Regions from separate parts of the Paenibacillus sp. P13VS genome, predicted to be linked through region 1. Evidence: riboswitches for the same ligand, from Rfam matches in the RefSeq annotation. Region 1 holds a riboswitch; each other region holds the start of a gene.
What was found. Region 1 has a riboswitch for thiamine pyrophosphate ahead of GUA98_RS13150 (ECF transporter S component). Riboswitches for the same ligand answer to the same signal wherever they lie in the genome.
Positions count from the first base shown of each region.

Region 1 (2,270 bases):
CCCGGATACCAGATGCCATACTCTTTGAGCATATCCCTCTCGTTCGCAAAGACCTGATCTGCCTGGCCGTCAGCCACAATCTTTCCTTCGGGTGATAGCACGATGATTCGGTCAACCACATCCACCACCTCATTGATTTTGTGTTCCACGATAATGAGTGTCTTATCTTGTGCGACCTGCTTCACCGTATCCCATACCTGCGTGGTTCCCTCATCATCGAGCAGTGCAGTTGGTTCATCCAGAAACAGGACATCCGGCTCCATGGCAAGAATAGAGGCAATCGCAAGGCGCTGCTTCATCCCCTGGGACATCGATTGAATCCATGCACGATTATGTTCAAAAGAAAGGCCAACGAGCTCCATATAATGTTGAATCATCTCAGGCATCCGGTCCCTTGGGATATTCCGATTTTCAAGCACAAACGCAATCTCTTCATCTGTATAGGACATGCAAAATTGGGTATCCGGGTCCTGGAATACAATGCCTGGCTGAATCGGCACCTGAATCTCATCACATTTCATCGGGATCTCCACGGAACGCGGAATAAGACCGCTCAATATTTGCAGCAGCGTGGACTTGCCTGAACCACTTGGACCGAGCAGCAGCACTTTTTCCCCTTTACGCACGGAGAGAGACAAGCCCTGAAATACCAGGTCCTGCTCTCCCGGGAACTTGCACCTTAGATTGGTAACGCCTACCGCCTGCATATTCCCTTCTCCGTTCATTTAGTCCAGTGCCTCATAATCCTGCTTGGAGACCGGTCTCAATGACCGGGTCACGCCCGTGAGTTCAAGTGCTTTCGCAAGATAATACGCAAACACACCTGCAATCAGAATGCTTCCAATGAAGCGGAAACCGATAAACAATGTGTAATTCCACGTCGATAACGAGTCAATATAACCATACTGGTAATCGAGCAAAAGCGAAGCTGCTGCTGCCCCAATGGCTGCGAGACAGGTGACGAACAGATTCGTTTTGCGGTACAGAAATGCGGCGAAGAAGATCTCTGCGCCCAGCCCCTGTAACAGACCGTATACCAAGGTGGACATCCCCCATTCACTCCCGAGAAAAGCACTGACGGTTGAGGCTGCTACTTCAGCCAGAATGGCCACCCCCGGCTTGCGAATGATGACATAGGCGAACGTGCCCGCCATAAACCACATGCCATAGATCATCTGTTCCGCATGCACGCCGAAAGGCTTCATCAGATCATACGTCGGTCCCCATATTTTGTAGATGACCCCGAATACAACCGCGATCACGATTGTCACCAAAATATCGGTTAACCTCAATTTGTTGCTGCGCACTGTTGTTGACATGTTCTCTTCTTCCTTTCTCTGCTCCCCATAAGGTTATGAAATGAAAATAAAAAAAGCCTCCCCGGTTCCGGGAAAGCTTGCGCGTATAGTGGTAAATATCATGATTGGAGTAACTCAGAATAAAATGAAATCCGGTTCATTTCACGAGGGAAGCCTGCTTCCGCTCGCATTCCGAGATCAACCGTTCCATTTTCATTCCCCAAGTTACCTATCATGAATTCATGTTCTCTACGCTGGCATTACCCAGATCAGATATACGGTCAGCGGCATAAGGCCCCAATCTCAGCCCAACTTCATTGAGCTCCCGGTTCACTTTATTTCATTGCTACTAATGTACACTACATGGGTATTTGTGGCAATAACATATAGGTCGAACAAGGTTTCACTCTGGTGAATTCCGTTTAAAGAAAGGGTGCCAATTCCATTAATATGAAACATTTAGGAGATATTAGCCGTCTATAGACGTGAAAGGGGATTGATGATATGAATACAACCAATACAACCTGGCAGCAAAAAAAGTGGAAATGGATCCTTGCCGCTTCGATCGTTACCGCAGGAACGGCACCTGCACTGATGTCATCCCATGTAGTGGAAGCGGCAGCGATACACCAGCCTACAGCCTATATTAACAATGTTCCTGCCGAATATGATGTGGTTATTCGCCAGGGAGTTACGTATGTGGCGCTTACGGAACTGAAATTTCTGGGTGACTATACTTTCGGGTACAACAACAAAACGAAACAAATCAGCATTAGTACAGGAAGCGACAAGTATATACTTACCCCTAACAGTAAAATCATTAAGAAAAACGGAAAGGATGCGGCGATGTCCTCTGCTCCGATTCTGGTAAATGGCAAAGCCATGCTGCCGCTTCGTGCAATCGGTGAAACCTTCGGTGCAGAAGTTCGATGGAGTCAGGCTGCCAAGGAAGCTTATATCTATACGCCAGAT
Region 1 is NZ_WYEV01000004.1:760,325-762,594, forward strand. Features, by position in the region: gene GUA98_RS13145 (ABC transporter ATP-binding protein) at 1-725, opposite strand, end outside; gene GUA98_RS13150 (ECF transporter S component) at 726-1,319, opposite strand; TPP riboswitch at 1,528-1,638, opposite strand; gene GUA98_RS13155 (copper amine oxidase N-terminal domain-containing protein) at 1,803-2,270, shown strand, end outside.

Region 2 (2,270 bases), on a different contig from region 1:
GTTCAGAGTGATCAGGCCATCCGGCGGGTGGCTCCGGTTGGTGTCCGTCTTCCTCTATCGGTAGGGGCTTCCAGCAAGGTACTCATGGCATTTGCGACGGAAGAAGACCGAGAGGAACTGATGAATGGCCCCGAATGGCCCGTATTTATCGATCCGGAAGTTTATCTGGCCCAGATGGGCGATATTCGGGAGAATGGATATGCGACCAGCTACGAAGAACGTGAGCCTGGAGCGGCTGCAGTATCCGTTCCCATTATGGATCGTAAGGGGAATATTGCTGCTGCGCTATCCGTATCGGGTCCCGTTAGCCGCCTGTCCCAGGAAACTTTGCACGAATATGCACCTGTACTGAAGGAAGCAGCCGCGCAGATGGGCCTCATGTTGTCCTGATCCAGCATGCAATGGAAGATAAAGGGTTGTATTTCCGACTGGCTTGCGCTAGTCTGTAATGGACAGCTCAGCGGGGCTGGAATGAATTGAATATGGAACTGCGGTACACATACCGCAACTGTTAAACGTTACTGGGGGAGTCCGAATTGTCCGGACTGAGACGGGATCGCATGAGATCCCGGACCCTTTGCACCTGATCTGGATCATACCAGCGTAGGGAAGTAATCGGCGATATAACCACGAACACCTGCATAATTTAGCCTTTGGCATGTCTCCACTTGTGGGAGCTTGGCATCAGGCTTGTTATGGGTGATGGACATAAGCCGGTTCCCTCGGGAACCGGCTTTTTTATATACAGCGTCAAGCGATCATCCGCAGCAGAGGGGAGTTGTCTTCTTTTGCGGGAGAGCTGGAGTTGGGTATAACCCACTTATGCCTGCGCCAGATTCTGTCTGCGCTATGCCGCTGTAATGTTCTTTCTTCGGAAGTTGGCCGTTCTTTTCTTGCCTATGCGTGGATGATATGGAACGGGTGCACGAGCAATCAAACTGGCCCATCCATGGGACGACCAACGAGGAGGAAGAGGTAGCGATGAGCATAAACAACAGAACAACAGCACAGGAACATGCAGGGCAGGGGTTGGAAAAAGGAACAGTGGCGGCTGGACGGGTCCAACCGTTTCCCGGCAGCCGCAAAGTTTACATTCAGGGCTCACGTCCGGACATTGCCGTACCCGAGCGTGAAATTGCCCTTCATGACACGAATACCCCCCAAGGGGTGGAGCATAACGAGCCGCTGCGCGTGTACGATACGAGCGGCCCTATGACGGATCCCGGATTTCACGCTGATATTCGGGCAGGCCTGCCAGCTTTGCGTGCACGATGGATTACGGAACGAAACGATGTAGAGGCATACCAGGGACGTACCGTCAAACCGGAGGATAACGGGCTAAAGCCTGGAGGGAAGAGAACCGGAGCTGAAGAATATCCAGGCCTCCGCGGCAAACCGCTGCGTGCACAATCCGGACGCTGTGTCACCCAGATGCATTATGCGAGGCAGGGCATCATTACGCCTGAGATGGAGTTTGCAGCTATCCGTGAGGGCGTGGAGCCGGAGTTCGTCCGGCAGGAGCTGGCGAGCGGCAGGGCTATTCTGCCATCGAATATTAATCATCCCGAGAGCGAACCGATGCTGATCGGACGTCATTTCCACGTGAAGATCAACGCCAATATCGGTAACTCTGCCGTATCCTCTTCGATTGAAGAGGAAGTGGAGAAAATGACTTGGGCGGTACGCTGGGGGTCCGATACGGTAATGGATCTTTCTACGGGCAAGGATATCCATACCACCCGGGAATGGATCATCCGCAATTCCCCGGTGCCGATCGGGACGGTGCCGCTGTATCAGGCGCTGGAGAAGGTGAATGGCGAAGCCGAGGCACTCACCTGGGAGTTGTACCGGGATACGCTCATTGAGCAGGCCGAGCAGGGTGTGGATTACTTTACAATCCATGCAGGCGTGCTGCTGCGTTACATACCGATGACAGCCAAACGGATGACGGGCATTGTGTCTCGGGGTGGGTCCATTATGGCAGCATGGTGCCTTGCACATCACCAGGAGAATTTTTTGTACACGCATTTTGAAGAAATCTGTGAAATCATGAAAAGGTATGATGTGGCCTTCTCTCTCGGAGATGGACTTCGCCCGGGCAGCATCTATGATGCCAATGATGAAGCTCAGATGGCTGAACTTGCTACGCTCGGTGAACTGACACAGATTGCGTGGAAGCATGATGTGCAGGTGATGATTGAGGGGCCAGGACATGTGCCGATGCACAAGATTAAGGAGAATGTCGACCTTCAGATGGAGATCTGCAAGGA
Region 2 is NZ_WYEV01000015.1:50,112-52,381, forward strand. Features, by position in the region: gene GUA98_RS25950 (IclR family transcriptional regulator) at 1-390, shown strand, start outside; TPP riboswitch at 514-627, shown strand; gene thiC (phosphomethylpyrimidine synthase ThiC) at 982-2,270, shown strand, end outside.
Region 2: another riboswitch for thiamine pyrophosphate. It lies ahead of thiC (phosphomethylpyrimidine synthase ThiC); the one in region 1 lies ahead of GUA98_RS13150 (ECF transporter S component).

Region 3 (2,270 bases), on a different contig from region 1:
GCACATCGAATGGTTAACACGATATTTAAAAGATTATCCTTATGCATTCATCCTGATTTCGCATGATACGGAGTTCATGAATGAAGTCGTTAACGTCATTTACCATCTGGAATTTGCTAAATTGACGCGTTATGCTGCCAACTACAATAAGTTTCTCGAAATGGCCGATATGCAAAAAGCTCAACATATCGATGCTTATGAGAAACAGCAGGAATATATTAAGAAACAGGAAGATTTCATTCAGCGTAACAAGGCAAGAGCCTCCACATCCGGACGTGCCAAAAGCCGCGAGAAGCAGCTGGGCAAGATTGAACGAATCGATCGCCCGGATGAAGCGGCAAAACCGACATTTAAATTCAAAGATGCCCGTGCCAGCAGCAAAACAGTATTCGAGGGAATTGATTTTGAGATTGGTTATTCCTACCCTTTGCTGCCTAAAATGACAATGACAATCGAACGTGGTGAGAAGATAGCCATTGTTGGATGTAATGGTGTAGGTAAGTCGACGCTGCTTAAAACCATCTTGGGGAAAATACCTCCGATTAGCGGTAAAACGTTTCTGGGGGATTATCTGGAGACGGCTTATTTTGAACAGGAAGTCCGTGCTGGCAATATTACACCGATTGAAGATGTGTGGAACGAATTCTCCCATCTGACACAGAATGAAGTACGAGGACATTTGGCACGCTGCGGTTTGAAAAACGAGCACATCACTCGTCCGCTGAGTGCGCTTAGCGGGGGAGAACAAGCGAAAGTGCGCTTGTGCAAGCTTCTGATGCGTGAAAGCAATTGGATCCTGTTTGATGAACCAACAAACCACCTGGATGTAACAGCAAAAGCGGAACTAAAACGAGCTCTGCAAGAGTTTAAAGGTACAGTACTGCTCGTTTCGCATGAACCTGAATTTTATCAGGATTGGGTCACCAAAACATGGGACGTCGAAGCCTGGTCTGAGAAAAACTAATTGTTCCGCAGCAATGAAGTGCTCTAGAATCAAAATATTCATCGACAAGAGTTTGAAAAATCAACGGTGACAAAAAAAGGTGTCTATGGTAACATAGGCTACAACTTCATACGATCACTAGGGGGGCCGCTCGTTGCGGCTGAGATGGAATAATGCGATTCCGGACCCTTTGCACCTGATCTGGATTATACCAGCGTAGGGAAGTGGCGCGTTTTAGTTAATGATATGGGCAAATTAATATTCGATTTTGAAGCGAATGTGAATGCTCAGAAGTGGAACATGAAGGTGTCTCGTATATGGTTTAATAGCTTGTATACCTGACAACTGGCATGTAAAGCTCATTTAACTAACTTGACATGTTATCGCGGCCACTCCCTACGGGAGTGGCTTTTTTGTGCTTACATATTGTGACGGCAGGGAAGGTGAAACCAAACGGATATCTCTAGGAAACTTGTGAATTCATTATCGTTTGAGCTGCATGCTGTTTCGCCGGGCATAGGGGATGAAAAACGTTTTGTAAAGATTGCAACGAATTTATGGCCCTTGCTTGACTATATTCACATCCGGGAGAAACATTTAACCAATGAACAAAAAATCCAATGGGCGTACAGTTTACTGTACGCAGGAATTCCAGCTGATAGGATCGTGATCAATGGTCTATGTGAGTTGAATGAGTTGGAGAAACATGTAGCATTTCAGAGGGTTCATTGGGGCCAGTCCAATTTGGCGACTATCCAAGGCAGCAGCCTGAACAAAAGCGATCGACTTCGTCTCGGCATTTCTGTTCACTCTCTTCACGAAGCTAGAGTAGCTGAAGAACGGGGAGCAGATTACCTCTTTTATGGTCATGTATTTTCCTCCAGCAGTAAACCTGGGAGCAAGCCGAGAGGGCTATCTGCACTGTCTGAAATATGCTCAGCTGTTTCCGTTCCCGTAATTGCCATTGGCGGTATTGGACCGGCAAACATATCTGCTGTACGTGCAGCCGGAGCAAGTGGTGCGGCAGTAATATCATCTATCTGGACCAGTGATAATCCGCAACGCGCAGCAGCAGCCTTGAGGCAGGCTATTGAACGGTAGAAAATAAGACGGAACGCGGGGGTGAATGAATGAGCGGAGAAGCCAGAGGGCGAAGACGAAGTGGCAGACTTTACCGAAATGCAGCAGCTTTTACGGCCCAATTACGTGGAGAACTTCGTGGCAAGCTTCATGCCGAAACGATTGTTGTGGGAGGCGGCATTATAGGTTGTGCCATCGCGTATGAGCTAGCTTCACGAGGTAAAGAAGTGATTTTAATCGAGCGTGC
Region 3 is NZ_WYEV01000003.1:1,006,614-1,008,883, reverse strand. Features, by position in the region: gene GUA98_RS09295 (ABC-F family ATP-binding cassette domain-containing protein) at 1-964, shown strand, start outside; TPP riboswitch at 1,074-1,183, shown strand; gene GUA98_RS09290 (thiamine phosphate synthase) at 1,418-2,044, shown strand; gene thiO (glycine oxidase ThiO) at 2,074-2,270, shown strand, end outside.
Region 3: another riboswitch for thiamine pyrophosphate. It lies ahead of GUA98_RS09290 (thiamine phosphate synthase); the one in region 1 lies ahead of GUA98_RS13150 (ECF transporter S component).